Caballeronia sp. TF1N1: one gene and its partner. The protein of the gene in region 1 interacts with the protein of each later gene in a pairwise test. Links are inferred from orthologs where the notes say so. Each region holds a gene or a part of one and is shown on either strand. Other genes may lie near its edges.

What was found.
Region 2: the proteins of ftsB (region 1) and LDZ28_RS11665 interact in binary tests that used the Escherichia coli proteins (3 or more experiments, as listed by UniProt). The link is inferred for Caballeronia sp. TF1N1 from one-to-one orthologs.

The regions. Positions count from the first base shown.
Region 1 is NZ_CP084626.1:1,884,154-1,891,685, reverse strand. What follows is about bases 321-3,012. They hold ftsB (cell division protein FtsB), read left to right. Parts: upstream 321-1,280; coding sequence 1,281-1,745; downstream 1,746-3,012. Other genes in these bases: hslO (Hsp33 family molecular chaperone HslO), read right to left, coding at 2,344-3,012; LDZ28_RS08765 (hypothetical protein), read right to left, coding at 1,843-2,199; eno (phosphopyruvate hydratase), read left to right, coding at 321-1,172. In the rest of the region: more of eno, read left to right, coding at 1-320; more of hslO, read right to left, coding at 3,013-3,297; LDZ28_RS08755 (gamma carbonic anhydrase family protein), read right to left, coding at 3,355-3,879; LDZ28_RS08750 (ferritin-like domain-containing protein), read left to right, coding at 4,124-4,969; LDZ28_RS08745 (alpha/beta fold hydrolase), read left to right, coding at 5,005-5,889; LDZ28_RS08740 (3',5'-nucleoside bisphosphate phosphatase), read left to right, coding at 5,966-6,808; LDZ28_RS08735 (L-threonylcarbamoyladenylate synthase), read left to right, coding at 6,916-7,532. UniProt on the Escherichia coli protein: Essential cell division protein. May link together the upstream cell division proteins, which are predominantly cytoplasmic, with the downstream cell division proteins, which are predominantly periplasmic.
Region 2 is NZ_CP084626.1:2,500,165-2,507,735, reverse strand. The notes cover bases 93-2,823. They hold LDZ28_RS11665 (cell division protein FtsQ/DivIB), read left to right. Parts: upstream 93-947; coding sequence 948-1,700; downstream 1,701-2,823. Other genes in these bases: ftsA (cell division protein FtsA), read left to right, coding at 1,727-2,823; LDZ28_RS11670 (D-alanine--D-alanine ligase), read left to right, coding at 93-917. Outside these bases: more of LDZ28_RS11670, read left to right, coding at 1-92; more of ftsA, read left to right, coding at 2,824-2,959; cell division protein FtsZ, read left to right, coding at 3,104-4,306; LDZ28_RS11650 (peroxiredoxin), read left to right, coding at 4,589-5,092; lpxC (UDP-3-O-acyl-N-acetylglucosamine deacetylase), read left to right, coding at 5,359-6,276; LDZ28_RS11640 (DUF721 domain-containing protein), read right to left, coding at 6,327-6,821; preprotein translocase subunit SecA, read left to right, coding at 7,110-7,571. UniProt on the Escherichia coli protein: Essential cell division protein. May link together the upstream cell division proteins, which are predominantly cytoplasmic, with the downstream cell division proteins, which are predominantly periplasmic. May control correct divisome assembly.

The DNA of each region.
Region 1 (7,532 bases):
CGTCGGGTGCATCGACGGGCTCGCGCGAAGCCATCGAACTACGCGACGGCGAAGCCGGCCGCTATGGCGGCAAGGGCGTCCTGAAGGCAGTCGAACACATCAACACCGAGATCTCCGAAGCCATCATGGGTCTCGACGCCTCGGAGCAGGCATTCCTCGACAAGACGCTGCTCGAACTCGACGGCACCGAAAACAAGTCGCGACTCGGCGCGAACGCAATGCTCGCCGTTTCCATGGCGGTTGCGAAGGCCGCAGCCGAGGAAGCGGGACTGCCGCTGTATCGCTACTTCGGCGGCTCGGGCGCCATGCAACTGCCGGTGCCGATGATGAACATCGTCAACGGCGGCGCGCACGCGAACAACAGCCTGGACATCCAGGAATTCATGATCGTGCCGGTAAGCCAGCCGACCTTTCGCGAAGCCCTGCGTTGCGGCGCCGAAGTGTTCCACGCGTTGAAGAAGATTCTGGCCGATCGCGGCATGAGCACGGCAGTGGGCGACGAAGGCGGCTTTGCGCCGAACTTCGGCAGCAACGACGAGTGTCTCTCGACCGTCCTGCAGGCTATCGAAAAAGCGGGGTATCGCGCCGGTGAAGACGTGCTGCTCGCGCTCGATTGCGCGGCAAGTGAGTTCTACCACGACGGCAAGTACCAGTTGGCCGGCGAAGGTCTGCAACTGTCGTCCGGCGAATTTTCGGACTATCTGGCGACGCTCGCCGACAAGTTCCCGATCGTCTCCATTGAAGACGGCATGCACGAAAGCGACTGGGACGGCTGGAAGACGCTGACCGATCGCCTCGGCAAGAAGATTCAGCTCGTCGGCGACGACCTCTTCGTCACCAACACGCGCATCCTGAAGGAAGGCATCGACAAGGGTATCGCCAACTCGATCCTCATCAAGATCAACCAGATCGGCACGCTCACCGAAACCTTCGCGGCGATCGAAATGGCGAAGCGCGCGTCGTACACGGCGGTCATCTCGCACCGTTCGGGCGAGACGGAAGATTCGACCATCGCGGATATCGCCGTCGGTCTGAACGCCGGCCAGATCAAGACCGGTTCGCTGTCGCGCAGCGATCGCATCTCGAAGTACAACCAGTTGCTGCGTATCGAGGAAGACCTCGGCGATATCGCAAGCTACCCCGGCAAGTCGGCGTTCTATAACCTCCGCTAAAGCTTTTGCCGCTTTAGTCGATAAGAACGTTAGTCTTATTTTCAGCCCGCCGCCCACGGCCTCGACGTCAATAGAGGTTGCCGGGCGGCGCTTATTTCGGCTACTCGAATGCGGCTCGTAACTGTCGTTCTGGTCTTGTTACTGGCGCTGATCCAATACCCGTTGTGGTGGGGACACGGCGGCTGGCTTCGCGTGCATGAATTGCAGCAGCAGCTCGCGCAGCAAAGCGACAAGAACACGAATCTGAAGCTGCGCAACGAGCGCGTTCAGGGTGAAGTGCAGGATCTGCAAAGCGGCACCGCGGCTGTCGAAGAGCGCGCGCGCTATGAGATGGGCATGGTGAAGGACAGCGAGGTGTTCGTGCAATTCGTCGCGCCGAACTCCAACGCGCCTGTCAACTCGGCGAACGTGCCCGGCATGAACGGTTCGACGCGCGGGCAAGTCTCGGCGGCGCCGTTGCGCGTGGTGCCGAATCCGGTTTCGCGCTCGAAGCAGGAAATGCGCGACGCGGACAAGAAAATGCAGAAGGAAAAGGCCGCCGAAGCGAAGAAGAAGCAGGGCGCGGCTAACTGAGCGGCTTTTCGTTTTTCTCGGCAAAATAAAAAATGGCGCAGTCGATATTTCGACCGCGCCATTTTTCATGTGCGCCTGGTTTGCGCGGGATTCGCCGTTACCAGGAATAGCCGGTGCCGATGCCTATACCCGAGCCCCAGTAAGGACCGCCACCCCAGCCGCCGCTGGAATAGCCGCCGTAGACCGTGACGGGGGGCGTGTAGTAATTGGACATCATCTTGGCGTCGTTGCCTATGCTCGCAGCCTTCTGCGATTCGTTCAGCGCCTGTTTGTCGATGGCGTTATAGCGCGCCATCTGCTGCTCGGGCGTGAGCGTCTCTTGCGGGGGCAGCGGCGTGTTGGGCAAGCGGCTGTAGATTGGCGAAGGGCCGGGCGGGTCCATCGTGCAGCCAGCGACGAGCGCCAAGCCCAAGAGGCACGACGAAAGTTTCCAGTTGAGCGTTGCGGTTTTCATTTGCGACCTCCAGCGGGCCGGTACTGAGTTCTGCGGGGTGAAAATCATACCGTGCGGCAAGCTTGATGCATCAACCGATGCAAAAGCCGCGCCGGATCGGCAGATGCCCTCGCCAATCCCGCGCAAACCCAGGCGCCGCAAGGCTCAGTGCCGCTGACCGGGCGCCGGGCTCACCCCTTGTGAGAGCTCTTTTGCGACAAAAAGTTGCGCAACGTCCACCGGGTCGAACTCGTAGCGTTGATTGCAGAACTCGCAGTGAACCTCGACGCTGCCGCGCTCCTTGATGACGCTGTCCACCTCTTCGCGGCCGAGCATCTTCAGCATGCCGCCGACCTTTTCGCGCGAGCAGCTGCACTGGAAGCGCGCGGGCGCAGGCTCGAAGTGCTGCACGTTCTCTTGCCAGAAAAGTCGCCGGAACACCGTCTCGGGTTCTTCCTTCAGCAATTCCTCGGCGGAAAGCGTGCTGCCGAGATGACACACGCGCTGCCAAGTATCGGCGTCGTGTTCGCCCGGATGCGGCACGATCCCGCCATCGCCCGGGAGCTTCTGCAGCAGCACGCCGACGGCGCGGTCGGTGTTGGCCGCGAGCCAGATGCGCGTGTCCAGCTGCTCGGAGTGATGCATGTAGTGTTCGAGCACTTCCGACATCGACGTAAGCGGCCCGTGCTCGCCCGACAACGGCACGATGCCCTGATACGGCTGCTGTCCCGGCCTCTTGTCGTTCGGGTCGAGCGTGATGACGCAGCGCCCCTGGCCATTGCGGTTGAGCAAATCGGCAAGCGACATGTCGCCGTCGAGCTGCTGTTCGTTCGCGTCATCGGAAAGCTTGGCCGTGGCGCGCAGCGACAGATTCGAATTGCACTGCACGACCAGCATTTTCACGGGGCCGTCGCCATATATCTGCATGATGAGCGTGCCGTCGAACTTGAGGTTCGCCGACAGAAGCGCGCACGCGGCCATCATCTCGCCGAGCACATTGCGCACCGCTTGCGGATACGAACGGCGCGCGAGCACTTCTTGCCACGTATTGCGCAGCGAGACGATCTCGCCGCGCACGGGCGCCGCATTGAACATGAATTTTTGCAACTGGTCGTTCACAACTCTTCCTTGGGTGATGAGACGAGACGCGCCGTCTTCGATAAGCGGATGAGCCGCTCAACCGATGCGCACGAGCTGCGCCTTGTAGAATTCGCGCCGGTCCGCGTAGCTCGCCGTGGCTCCGCGCATGCGGGCGATATCCGCTTCGCCGATTTCCCGCACCGCTTTGGCGGGTGCGCCGAGAATCAGCGTGTTGTCCGGAAAAACCTTGCCTTCGGTGACGATGGCGCCCGCGCCAACCAGACAGTTGCGGCCGATTACCGCACCATTCAAGACCACCGCCTGAATTCCGATCAGCGAGCCTTCCTTTACGGTGCAGCCGTGCAGCATGGCCTGATGTCCGACGGTCACGTCGTTTTCGATCGTCAGAGGAAAGCCCGGGTCCGCGTGCAGCACCGCGCCTTCCTGCACGTTGCTGCCGTGACCGACGACGATCGGTTCGTTGTCGCCGCGCAGCGTCGCGCCGAACCACACGCTGGCATTTTCCTCGAGCGTCACCTGACCGATGATCGTCGCGGTATCCGCGAGAAAGACGCTTTCGTGGATGGTGGGGGCGTCGTCGCCGAGTTTGTAGATGGCCACTGTGTCTCCTGGGCGTTGTCTTCGAAGGGTGGGATGCGCTCGTTGCCGCGTCGGGCCGCGCGAGGGCTACAATGCGCGCCTTTGTCGTATGTCGTTCCGCGCCTTGTCCAATTGGTTGACCGCGCGGATTATTGCTTTCGGCGTGTCGTGCGTGCGCCGGGATTACCATTTTAGCCGGTTGCGCCGAAACGTCCTTCGCGCCGGCCGCATTCGCTTCCTGGCGTCTTTCGCTTAACCGAGCATCATGCAAAACGTTCCGACTTCCTTCACCGACGATGCCTGCATGCGCCGCGCGGCGCTCGCCATTCTCCGCGAGCGCGATCCGGTGACGAAAGCGCGCGACGCCCGCACGCTGTACGAGCGCGTGCTGTGCCGTGCGGCGCGCATCGACCCGGAAGTCGCGCTCGACGAACCGGACCACTTGCCCGGCCGTCCCGAGGCGCCGGAACTCGTCGAGCCGTCATCGCTCAAGCGCCGCAGCATGCAATCCGACGCGGGGCGCGCGGTGCTGCTGCACGCGCTTGCGCACATCGAATTCAACGCGATCAATCTGGCGCTCGATGCCGTGTGGCGCTTTCCTTCGATGCCCACGGCGTTCTACATCGACTGGCTGAAGGTCGCGGCGGAGGAGGCGCATCACTTCTCGCTGCTAACCGCGCGTCTGGCGCAATTCGGCCACGTCTACGGCGATTTTCCCGCTCACGACGGCTTGTGGGAAATGGCCGAGCGCACCCGCGCCGACGTGCTGGCGCGCATGGCGCTCGTGCCGCGCACGCTCGAAGCGCGCGGTCTCGATGCCTCGCCGCCCATTCGCAAGCGTCTCGCGCAGGCGGGCGACGAAGCGTCGGCAGCGATTCTCGATGTAATCCTGCGCGATGAGATCGGTCATGTGCTGATCGGCAACCACTGGTTCCGTTTTCTCTGCGACGCGGCGAGTCTCGATCCGCATCCCACTTACGAGCGTCTTGCGAAGCAGTATCACGCGCCGAAATTGCGTGGCCCGTTCAACTTCGAGGCGCGTCGCGACGCGGGCTTCGACGAGGCCGAGCTGCGCGCGCTCGCCGGGCTGGACGAGAACCCGTCGCTATAATCGAACGATCATCTTTTTCGAATGCGACACCGACCATGAAAGAATCGCGCTCCGAATTCGTCGATGCGCGCGGCGTGCGTCTGCACGTGCGCCGCTGGGGCTCGCCCGACGCGCCCATGCTTTTCATGCTGCACGGCTGGATGGACGTCGCGGCATCGTTCCAGTTCGTCGTCGATGCGCTCAAGGGCGACTGGCAAGTGCTCGCGCCCGACGCACGCGGCTTCGGGCTGTCGGACTGGCCGGTGGCCGAGAAGGGCGGCGGCCATTACTATTTTCCGGACTATCTCGCGGACCTCGAAGCGCTCATCGACCATTTCGATCCCGTCGGCAAAGTGAACCTGATCGGCCACAGCATGGGCGCGAACTTCGCGCTGCTCTATGCGGGCGTGCGGCCGGAGCGGGTACGCCGCGTCGTCGATCTCGAAGGCTTTGGGCTGCCCGCGGCGCATCCGGCGCAGGCGCCCGGACGTATCGCTACATGGCTCGACGACCTGCGCGCGCCGCCACAACTGCGCAGCTATGCGACGCTCGATGAAGTCGCCGATCGGCTGATCCGCACCAATCCGCGCTTGGCGCCTGCACGCGCGCGGTTTCTTGCGCAGCACTGGTCACGGCAGGAAGCCGACGGGCAATTTCATTTGCTCGCCGACCCGGCACACAAGCTGCGTGGTCCTACGTTGTATCGGCTCGATGAGGTGTCGGCGGTCTGGAAGCGTGTTCAGGCGCCCGTGCTGCACGTCGAGGCGAAGGATTCGCCCACGCTCGCGGGTTTCGCCGGAAAAATGCCGATTGCCGAGTTCAAGACGCGCTTCGAGGCGTTTGCCGACTGGCGCGAGGAAATCATCGATGAAGCGGGGCATATGGTTCATCACGATCAACCCGAGCGAGTCGCCGCGCTCATCGAAGCGTTCTGCGCGTGAATGTGCACGCTGACGCGCAGCCAGGCGCAACGGCATCACCAGCACGTCATGCCGTTACAGTAAAATGTTAAAAATCATGAAGCCGACGATCAACGCCGATTTGCACTGCCATTCCACCGTCTCCGACGGCCAGTACGCGCCTGCGCAGGTCGCGGCGCGCGCGCACGCCGGCGGCGTCGGATTATGGTCGCTCACCGATCACGATCAGCTCGGCGGCCAGCGCGAAGCGCGCGAGACGGCCGAGGCGCTCGGCATGGGCTATTTGCCGGGCGTCGAGATTTCGGTGACGTGGGCGGGGCGCACGGTTCACATCGTCGGCATGAATGTCGATCCGGAAAACGCGGAACTGCAGCGCGGGCTCGAAGCCACGCGTAACGGCCGCGCGGCGCGCGGCGTGGCGATCGGCGAAGCGTTGGCGGCAGTCGGTATTCCGAACGCGCACGAAGGCGCGCTGCGCCATGCCGAGGACCCCGACATGATTTCGCGCGTACATTTCGCGCGCTTCCTGGTGGAAGAAGGCTACGCCAAGACCACGTCCGACGTGTTCGCGCGCTATCTCGGCGAGGGCAAGCCGGGTTACGTCGGCCACTGCTGGGCGAAACTCGCCGACACGGTGAAATGGATTCGCAACGCGGGCGGCGAGCCGATCATCGCGCATCCGGGGCGTTACGATTACAGCCCGCTCGAATTCGCCGCGCTCTTCGACGAATTCATCCAGCTCGGCGGCCGCGCCATCGAGGTCGTCACCGGCAGCCACACGCCGGATCAGTATCGCGAATATGCGGATGTCGCGCGTCGTTACGGCTTCGAAGCCTCGCGCGGTTCCGACTTCCACGGCGCGGGGGAAGGGCGCGTCGATCTCGGTCAGTTGCCGCCGTTGCCGGACGATCTCACGCCGGTTTGGGAGCGTTGGCTGTAAGGCGTCCGCACGGCTCGTGCTCCCTGCGTCATCCGAATTTTCCGTACGCGCGGCACGCCTGGGCGCTCGCGTGGCGTTGCGGGCACGAGCGAACAAGAAGGCATCGTATGTCTCAATTTTTTCGGATTCACCCCGACAATCCGCAGCCGCGGCTCATCAATCAGGCCGTGCAGATCATTCGCGATGGCGGGATCGTCGCGCTGCCGACCGATTCGAGCTACGCGCTCGCCTGCCATCTCGACGACAAGACGGCGGTCGAACGTCTGCGCCGGATTCGTGGGATCGACGACAAGCAGTTGCTGTCGCTGCTCGTGCGCGATCTCTCGGAGCTGTCGAATTTCGCGATGGTCGACAACACGCAGTACCGGCTCATCAAGTCCGTGACGCCGGGCCCTTATGTGTTCGTGCTGCAGGCGACCAAGGAAGTGCCGCGCAGGCTGTCGCATCCGTCGCGCAAGACAATCGGGCTGCGCGTGCCGGATCACGCCATCACGCTGGCGCTGCTCGAAGCGCTGGGGCAGCCGCTGCTTGGCTCCACGCTGATCCTGCCGCCCGACACGGAACCGCTCAACGACGCAGAGGAGATCCGCGAACGGCTCGAAAAGCAGATCGAACTCGTGATCGATGCAGGCGCTTGCCCGGCCGAACCCTCGACGGTCATCGATCTTTCCGGCGGCGAACCCGTGCTCGTGCGCGCGGGACGCGGTAGTCTGGAACCGTTCGG
Region 2 (7,571 bases), 620 kb from region 1 along the record:
TCGGCAAGGTCGCCGTGCTGCTTGGCGGTAACTCGGCCGAGCGCGAAGTCTCGCTCAACTCGGGACGGCTCGTGCTCGAAGGTTTGCGCGAAGCGGGCATCGACGCGCATCCGTTCGATCCGGCGGAGCGTCCGCTCTCGGACTTGAAGGCGGAAGGTTTCGAGCGCGTGTTTATCGCGCTGCATGGCGGCTATGGAGAGAACGGCCAGTTGCAGGGCGCGCTGGACTTTTACGGCATCCGTTATACGGGCAGCGGCGTGCTCGGTTCGGCGCTCGGCATGGACAAGCTGCGCACCAAGCTCGTGTGGCAGCAGACCGGCATTCCCACGCCGCCGTTCGAGACCGTGTATCGCGGTGAAGACTACGACGCGCGCACGCACGAGATCATTGCGAAGCTCGGCTTGCCGCTTTTCGTGAAGCCGGCGACGGAAGGCTCGAGCGTCGCTGTCATCAAGGTGAAGAGCGCGGAAACGCTCGCGCCCGCGCTCGAAGAAGCCGCGAAGTACGACAAGATCGTGATCGTGGAGAAGAGCATCGAAGGCGGCGGCGAGTTCACGTGCTGTATCGCCGGCAATCTGGATTTACCGGTCATCAAGATCGTGCCGGCGGGCGAGTTTTACGACTATCACGCGAAGTACGTCGCCGACGACACCCAGTACCTGATTCCCTGCGGCCTGACCGAAGCGGAGGAAGCGCGCATGAAGCAACTGACGCAGCGCGCCTTCGACATGCTCGGCTGCACGGACTGGGGCCGCGCCGACTTCATGCTTGACCTCGACGGCAATCCGTACTTTCTCGAAGTCAACACGGCGCCGGGCATGACGGACCACTCGTTGCCGCCGAAAGCGGCGCGCGCGGTCGGCATCAGCTACAAGGATCTGGTTGTGAAGGTGTTGTCGTTGACGCTCGAAGACTAAACATTCGCACAGGACACAAGCAAACGAACCATGTGGAACAACGTTCGCCAAATGAACCTCGCCGCCAGCGCGCTGCACTTGATGCTCGTGCTTATGCTGCTGGCCGCCGCGGGCATCTGGGCGATACAGCGTCCCGAGTTTCGTCTGCGGGGTATCCAGATCGACGGCGACACGGCGCACATCAACACGCCGACGGTGCGCGCGAGCGTGGTGGGGCATCTGAAGGGCAATTTCTTCACGGTCGATCTCGATACGGCCCGCGCCGCGTTCGAGCAGATGCCGTGGGTGCGTCATGCAAGCGTGCGGCGCGTCTGGCCGAATGCGCTCGCAGTGACACTCGAGGAATACAAGCCGCTCGGCACCTGGGGCAACGACCAGTTGGTGAGCGTGGACGGTGAACTCTTCACGGCGAACCAGGGCGAACTCGACGACGACCTGCCCGCGTTCGACGGTCCCGAGGGCACGGCGAAGGAAGTGGTCGCCCGGTATCACGATTTTCAGAAGTGGTTCGCGCCGCTCGACGCGCAGCCGGAGGAAGTGACGCTGTCGCCGCGATTCGCATGGACGGTCAAGCTCTCGAACGGAACGCAGCTCGAACTGGGCCGCGAGCGCAATGAAGACACATTGCTCGAACGCAGTCGGCGCTTCGTTGCGTCGTGGCCGTCGGTGACGGGGCGTTGGGGCAACGACATCGAATACGCGGATTTGCGTTACCCGAATGGCTTCGCGATACGAGCAGCTGGAATGCGTTTCATCAATGACACCGACAAGGCCAAGAAGTAAGCAGACAAAACGGGCATGAGCACGCTATGAGCAAAGACTACAAAGACCTGCTGGTTTCCCTCGACATTGGAACGTCGAAGGTGGTCGCGATCGTCGCCGAACTGAAAGGCGAGGGCCACTACGAGGTGATCGGACTCGGTCAGAGCGACTCGAAGGGGTTGAAGAAGGGCGTCGTGGTCAACATCGAGGCCACGGTGCAATCCATTCAGCGCGCGCTCGAGGAAGCCGAGCTGATGGCGGATTGCAAGATCACGAATGTCTTCACGGGCATTGCGGGAAGCCATATCCGCAGCTTCAATTCGAGCGGCATGGTGGCGATCAAGGACAAGGAAGTCACGCAGACGGACGTCGCCCGCGTGATCGAAACGGCCAAGGCCATCAACATCCCGACCGATCAGCAGGTGCTGCATATCCTCACGCAGGAATTCATCATCGACGGTCAGGAAGACGTGCGCGAGCCTATCGGCATGAGCGGTATCCGGCTCGAAGTAAAGGTGCATATCGTGACGGGCGCGGTGAGCGCGGCGCAGAACATCGTGAAGTGCGTGCGCCGCTGCGGGCTCGAAGTGAACGACCTCATTCTTCAGCCGCTCGCCTCGTCGCTGGCGGTGTTGACGGAAGACGAGAAGGAACTGGGCGTAGTGCTCGTCGATATCGGCGGCGGCACGACGGACATCGCCATCTTCAGCGAAGGCGCGATCCGTCACACGGCCGTGATTCCCATCGCCGGCGATCAAATCACGAGCGACGTCGCGATGGCGCTGCGCACGCCGACGCCGGACGCGGAAGACATCAAGGTGAGCTACGGCATCGCGAAGCAGGCGCTCGCCGATCCCGACGAGATGATCGAAGTGCCGGGTCTCGGCGAACGCGGTCCGCGCACGCTGTCGCGTCAGGCGCTCGCAGCAGTGGTCGAGCCGCGTGTCGAGGAACTGTTCTCACTGGTGCAGCAGGTCGTGCGCGAATCCGGCTACGAAGAATTGCTGTCGAGCGGCGTCGTCCTGACCGGCGGCGCGGCGATGATGCCCGGCATGGTCGAACTCGGCGAAGACATTTTCCTGAAGCCAGTGCGTATCGGCGTGCCGGAATACGCGGGCGGCCTTGCAGATGTCGTGCGCAATCCGCGCTATTCGACGGCCATGGGCCTGCTCGCCGAAGGACGCTCGCAACGCATGCGCGGCCGCAAGGTCGCGGTACAGAACGGATCGATGGGCCAGGTATTCACGCGCATGAAAGACTGGTTTCTCGGAAACTTCTGAATCGAATAAGAAACATAAGTAGCACGAAAGAAAAAGCAGCAGACGCTGAATATAATTCGTGCCAGTACCGGCGGCTGGCGCGCGGTGAGGGGTTGCCCGATCTCTCGCCGAATAACGCCGATCTTCATTCTTGACGGAGGCAACATGGATTTCGAAATGCTGGAAACGGAAACCAACGGAACGATCATCAAGGTGGTCGGTGTCGGAGGTGCGGGTGGCAACGCCGTGCAGCACATGATCAACAGAGGTGTACAAGGCGTCGACTTCATCGTGATGAATACCGACGCGCAGGCACTGGCTCGCTCACGCGCGCCGGCGGTTCTGCAATTGGGCATGACCGGTCTCGGTGCGGGCGCCAAGCCGGACAAGGGTAAGGAAGCGGCGGAAGACGCGCGCGAGCGTATCGCCGATGCATTGCGTGGCGCGCACATGGTGTTCATCACCGCGGGCATGGGTGGCGGCACGGGGACGGGCGCGGCGCCAGTGGTCGCGCAGATCGCGAAGGAAATGGGCATTCTGACCGTCGGCGTCGTGAGCAAGCCGTTCGAGTTCGAAGGCGGCCGCCGCATGCGCGTGGCGGAAGCCGGCTCGCAGCAGTTGGAAGATCACGTCGACTCGCTCATCGTCGTGTTGAACGACAAGCTGTTCGACGTGATGGGCGACGACGCCGAAATGGACAAGTGCTTCCAGTGCGCGGATGACGTGCTGAACAACGCTGTCGCGGGCATCGCGGAAATCATCAACGTCGATGGTCTCGTGAACGTCGACTTCGAAGACGTGAAGACCGTGATGGGCGAGCAAGGCAAAGCGATGATGGGCACGGCGACAGTCGCCGGCGTCGATCGCGCGCGTCTCGCGGCGGAACAGGCCGTGGCGAGCCCGTTGCTCGAAGGCGTGGACTTGTCGGGTGCGCGCGGCGTGCTCGTGAATATCACGTCGAGCCGTTCGCTGCGTTTGTCGGAAACGCGTGAAGTGATGAATACCATCAAGAGCTACGCGGCCGACGACGCAACTGTGATCTTCGGCGCGGTGTACGACGACGCAATGGGCGACGCCCTACGCGTGACGGTGGTGGCAACGGGCCTGGGCCGCGCGGCGAAGAAGCAGCAGCAAGCGCCAATGACCCTCCTGCGCACGGGCACCGACAATCAGCCGGTCGCGCATGCGCACGCAACGCACAACACGTATTCGCCGCAGCATGGTCAGCCGACGGATTACGGTCAGCTGGACACGCCGGCAGTGTGGCGTTCGACGCGGGAAACGGCGGCTTCGCATGTGCAGGCATTGCAGGAAAAGGGCGTCGACACTTACGACATCCCGGCGTTCCTGCGCAAGCAAGCGGACTAAGACGGGCCTCATCGCCGAAATATGGCGACGAGCGAAGCCGTAGCACCCGTTATCACGCGCGCTGAATCGAGAAGCGCGACAATGCAGGCTTCACGTGGGGCGACTGTCCAAGGCCGCGTTCGAGGACGTATCGAATCGGACGCCAGGCCGTGGCCAGGCGCTCTCCACGAATTTGCCACTGTGCAGATGAAGCCGGTGTCGTCGAACTTCGCGATAAAGCGTCAAGCGCGGGACGATGCACTTCGCCGGAATGTGCGGGCACTGACGAGGGAAGGACCGAGCATGATCAAAGTGGGTGAAACGTTGCCGGATGTGCGTCTCTTCGAGTTCATCGAGGAGCCGAGCGAAGGCTGCGCCGTGGGACCGAACGGGTTCTCGGCGCGCGAGCGGACCGCTGGCAAGCGCGTGGTGATCTTCGGATTGCCGGGCGCGTTCACGCCGACGTGTTCCGCCAGACACGTGCCCGGCTACGTCGAGGCGGCGGAGGAGTTTTCCGCTGAGGGTATCGACGAAGTCTGGTGCGTTTCCGTCAACGACGCGTTCGTCATGAACGCGTGGGGACGCGATCTTCAAACCGCGGGCAAGGTGAAGATGATCGCGGACGGCAGTGCGCGTTTTGCCCAGGCACTCGGACTGGATCAGGATTTGACCGAGCGCGGCATGGGAATTCGTTCCCAGCGCTACGCGATGGTGATCGACAATGGCGTGGTCAAGACGCTTAATGTCGAAGCGCCCGGCAAGTTCGAAGTCAGCGACGCTCAAAGCATCCTGGCGACGTTGCGCTGAGTGAAGCGGCGTCGCGTTGTCTCTGTACAACGCCGCAGACGCACTCTCAAACAGCCGCAACTTGGGGCCGATGACCGGAAATGCCTCCATTCCGGCCATCGGCCCGTTCTACTTCATTAAATCTGTCATCGGCAGGTAACACCGGGAAACACTTGAAACCTCCCGGAGCGCGACGACGTGCACTGGATGGAGTATACTTCGGCCTATTAGCTTATATAGTGCGATTAATTCTCTTTATTGGGAATTCATATCGGAAGAAGAAAATCATGTTGAAGCAGCGAACAATCAAGACTGTAGTCAAGACCGTGGGGATCGGGCTCCATTCCGGCCGGAAGGTCGAACTGACGCTCAAGCCCGCACCGGCTGGCACGGGCATCGTGTTCTCGCGTATCGACTTGCCGCAGCCGGTCGACATTCCCGCGTCCGCGATGTCCGTCGGCGACACGCGCCTGGCGTCCGTGCTGCAGAAGGACGGCGCGCGCGTTTCCACCGTCGAGCACTTGATGTCGGCATGCGCGGGACTCGGTATCGACAATCTGTATGTCGATGTAACCGCCGAGGAAATCCCGATCATGGACGGCAGCGCGGCTTCGTTCGTGTTTCTGATTCAATCGGCGGGTATCGAAGAGCAGAACGCGCCGAAGAAATTCATCAAGGTGACGAAGCCCGTCGAAGTGCGCGACGGCGATAAATTCGCGCGTCTCGACCCGTATTTCGGCTTCAAACTGAGCTTTACCATCGACTTCCGTCACCCGGCCGTCGACAAGACCGGTCAGGCGTTGGAAGTGGATTTCGCGACTACGTCATATGTGCGTGAAATCGCGCGTGCTCGTACGTTCGGCTTTGCGCACGAAGTTGAAATGATGCGCGAACTCGGTCTCGCACGCGGCGGCAGCATGGACAACGCGATCGTGCTCGACGAGTACCGCATCCTGAATAACGACGGCCTGCGCTACGACGACGAATTCGTGAAGCACAAGATGCTGGACGCCATTGGCGACCTGTATGTCGTGGGGCATCCCCTGCTCGCGTCCTATAAGGCGTACAAGGGCGGCCACGCCATGAACAACATGCTTTTGCGCGAATTGCTCGCAAACGAAGACGCTTACGAAATGGTCACCTTCGAGGACATTCAGAAGGCGCCGCGCGGTTTCAGTTTCGACACGCAGACGGCATTTGCCTGAGTCACTTCAGGCAGCGAGTTTCAAGCGAATGAGCGGTGCGAAAGCATCGCTCATTTTTTTTCGCCTTTGCCTCGATGACGCGCGGCCATTTTCGCGAGCGCTTCCTGTAGCGGCGAAGGCGCGAGCGTCTCGGCAAGCTCGTGCAGCGCCGATGCACCCGCCGCCGACATCCGCGCTTGCTTGGGCGGCACCGCGTCCTGCATCGATTGCGGACGCACGCGCACTCTCAGCGAGTTGACCGCCCAGCCGCGTTGCTGCAGATCGGCGAGCAAAGTGGGCTCGATATGGCGCAGCCGCGCCGCGAGCGCGTTATGCGCGGCGAAAAGCGCTAGCACGCCTTCCTTGATGAAACCGGGCTCGACATTGGCCGCGAGATAATCCGGCAGAAGCGTGCTCAGATCGCGCTGCAGTGCCGCCACTTGCTCGACGCCTGCCCGCAAAGCGCGAAAGGCATCGGTGCGATCGAGGACATCGGCCAGCGCCTGTGGCTTGCGCGGATCGAACCGCTCCGGTCCAGATCTTGAATTTGTAGAAAAACGGCTCATTTTTGGCTTGAGAACGCCCGACGCAATGGTTCGATTGTAACGCGCGCCCGCGCGCTTCCCCGACGCGCAAGCCTTATTCGGCAACCGCGCCGGAACAAACTTTCAAACGGTTGACTGTCGCGTTCCCCCGACGCGCGCGAGCCCACGCGGACGTAAGGTCTGCCAAACTCGCGTGCTAAAATTCCCGATTCGATTTCACCCAATGGACTTAAGTCGCCGGGGTTCTCCGAACTCGGACGCAGCAAGCAACATGCGCCCATCCGAAGCCGCGACGCAGACACTGATCCGATGACCACCGGTTTCCTTCAGAAGATTTTTGGCAGCCGCAATCAGCGGCTGGTCAAGCAGTACCAAAAGACCGTTGTGGCGATCAACGCCCTCGAGCCGACCGTCGAGAAATACACGGACGATCAGCTACGCGCGAAGACGGACGAGTTCCGCCAGCGCGTCGCGAGCGGCGAATCGCTCGACGTGCTTCTGCCCGAGGCGTTCGCGGTCTGTCGCGAAGCGAGTCGGCGCGTCCTGAAAATGCGCCACTTCGACGTCCAGTTGATCGGCGGCATGGTGCTGCATTACGGCAAGATCGCGGAAATGCGCACGGGCGAAGGCAAGACGCTCGTCGCCACACTCGCCGCGTATCTGAACGCGCTGTCGGGCCGCGGCGTGCACGTCGTGACGGTGAACGACTACCTCGCGCAACGCGACGCCGAATGGATGGCGCGTCTTTACAACTTCCTGGGTCTTTCGTGC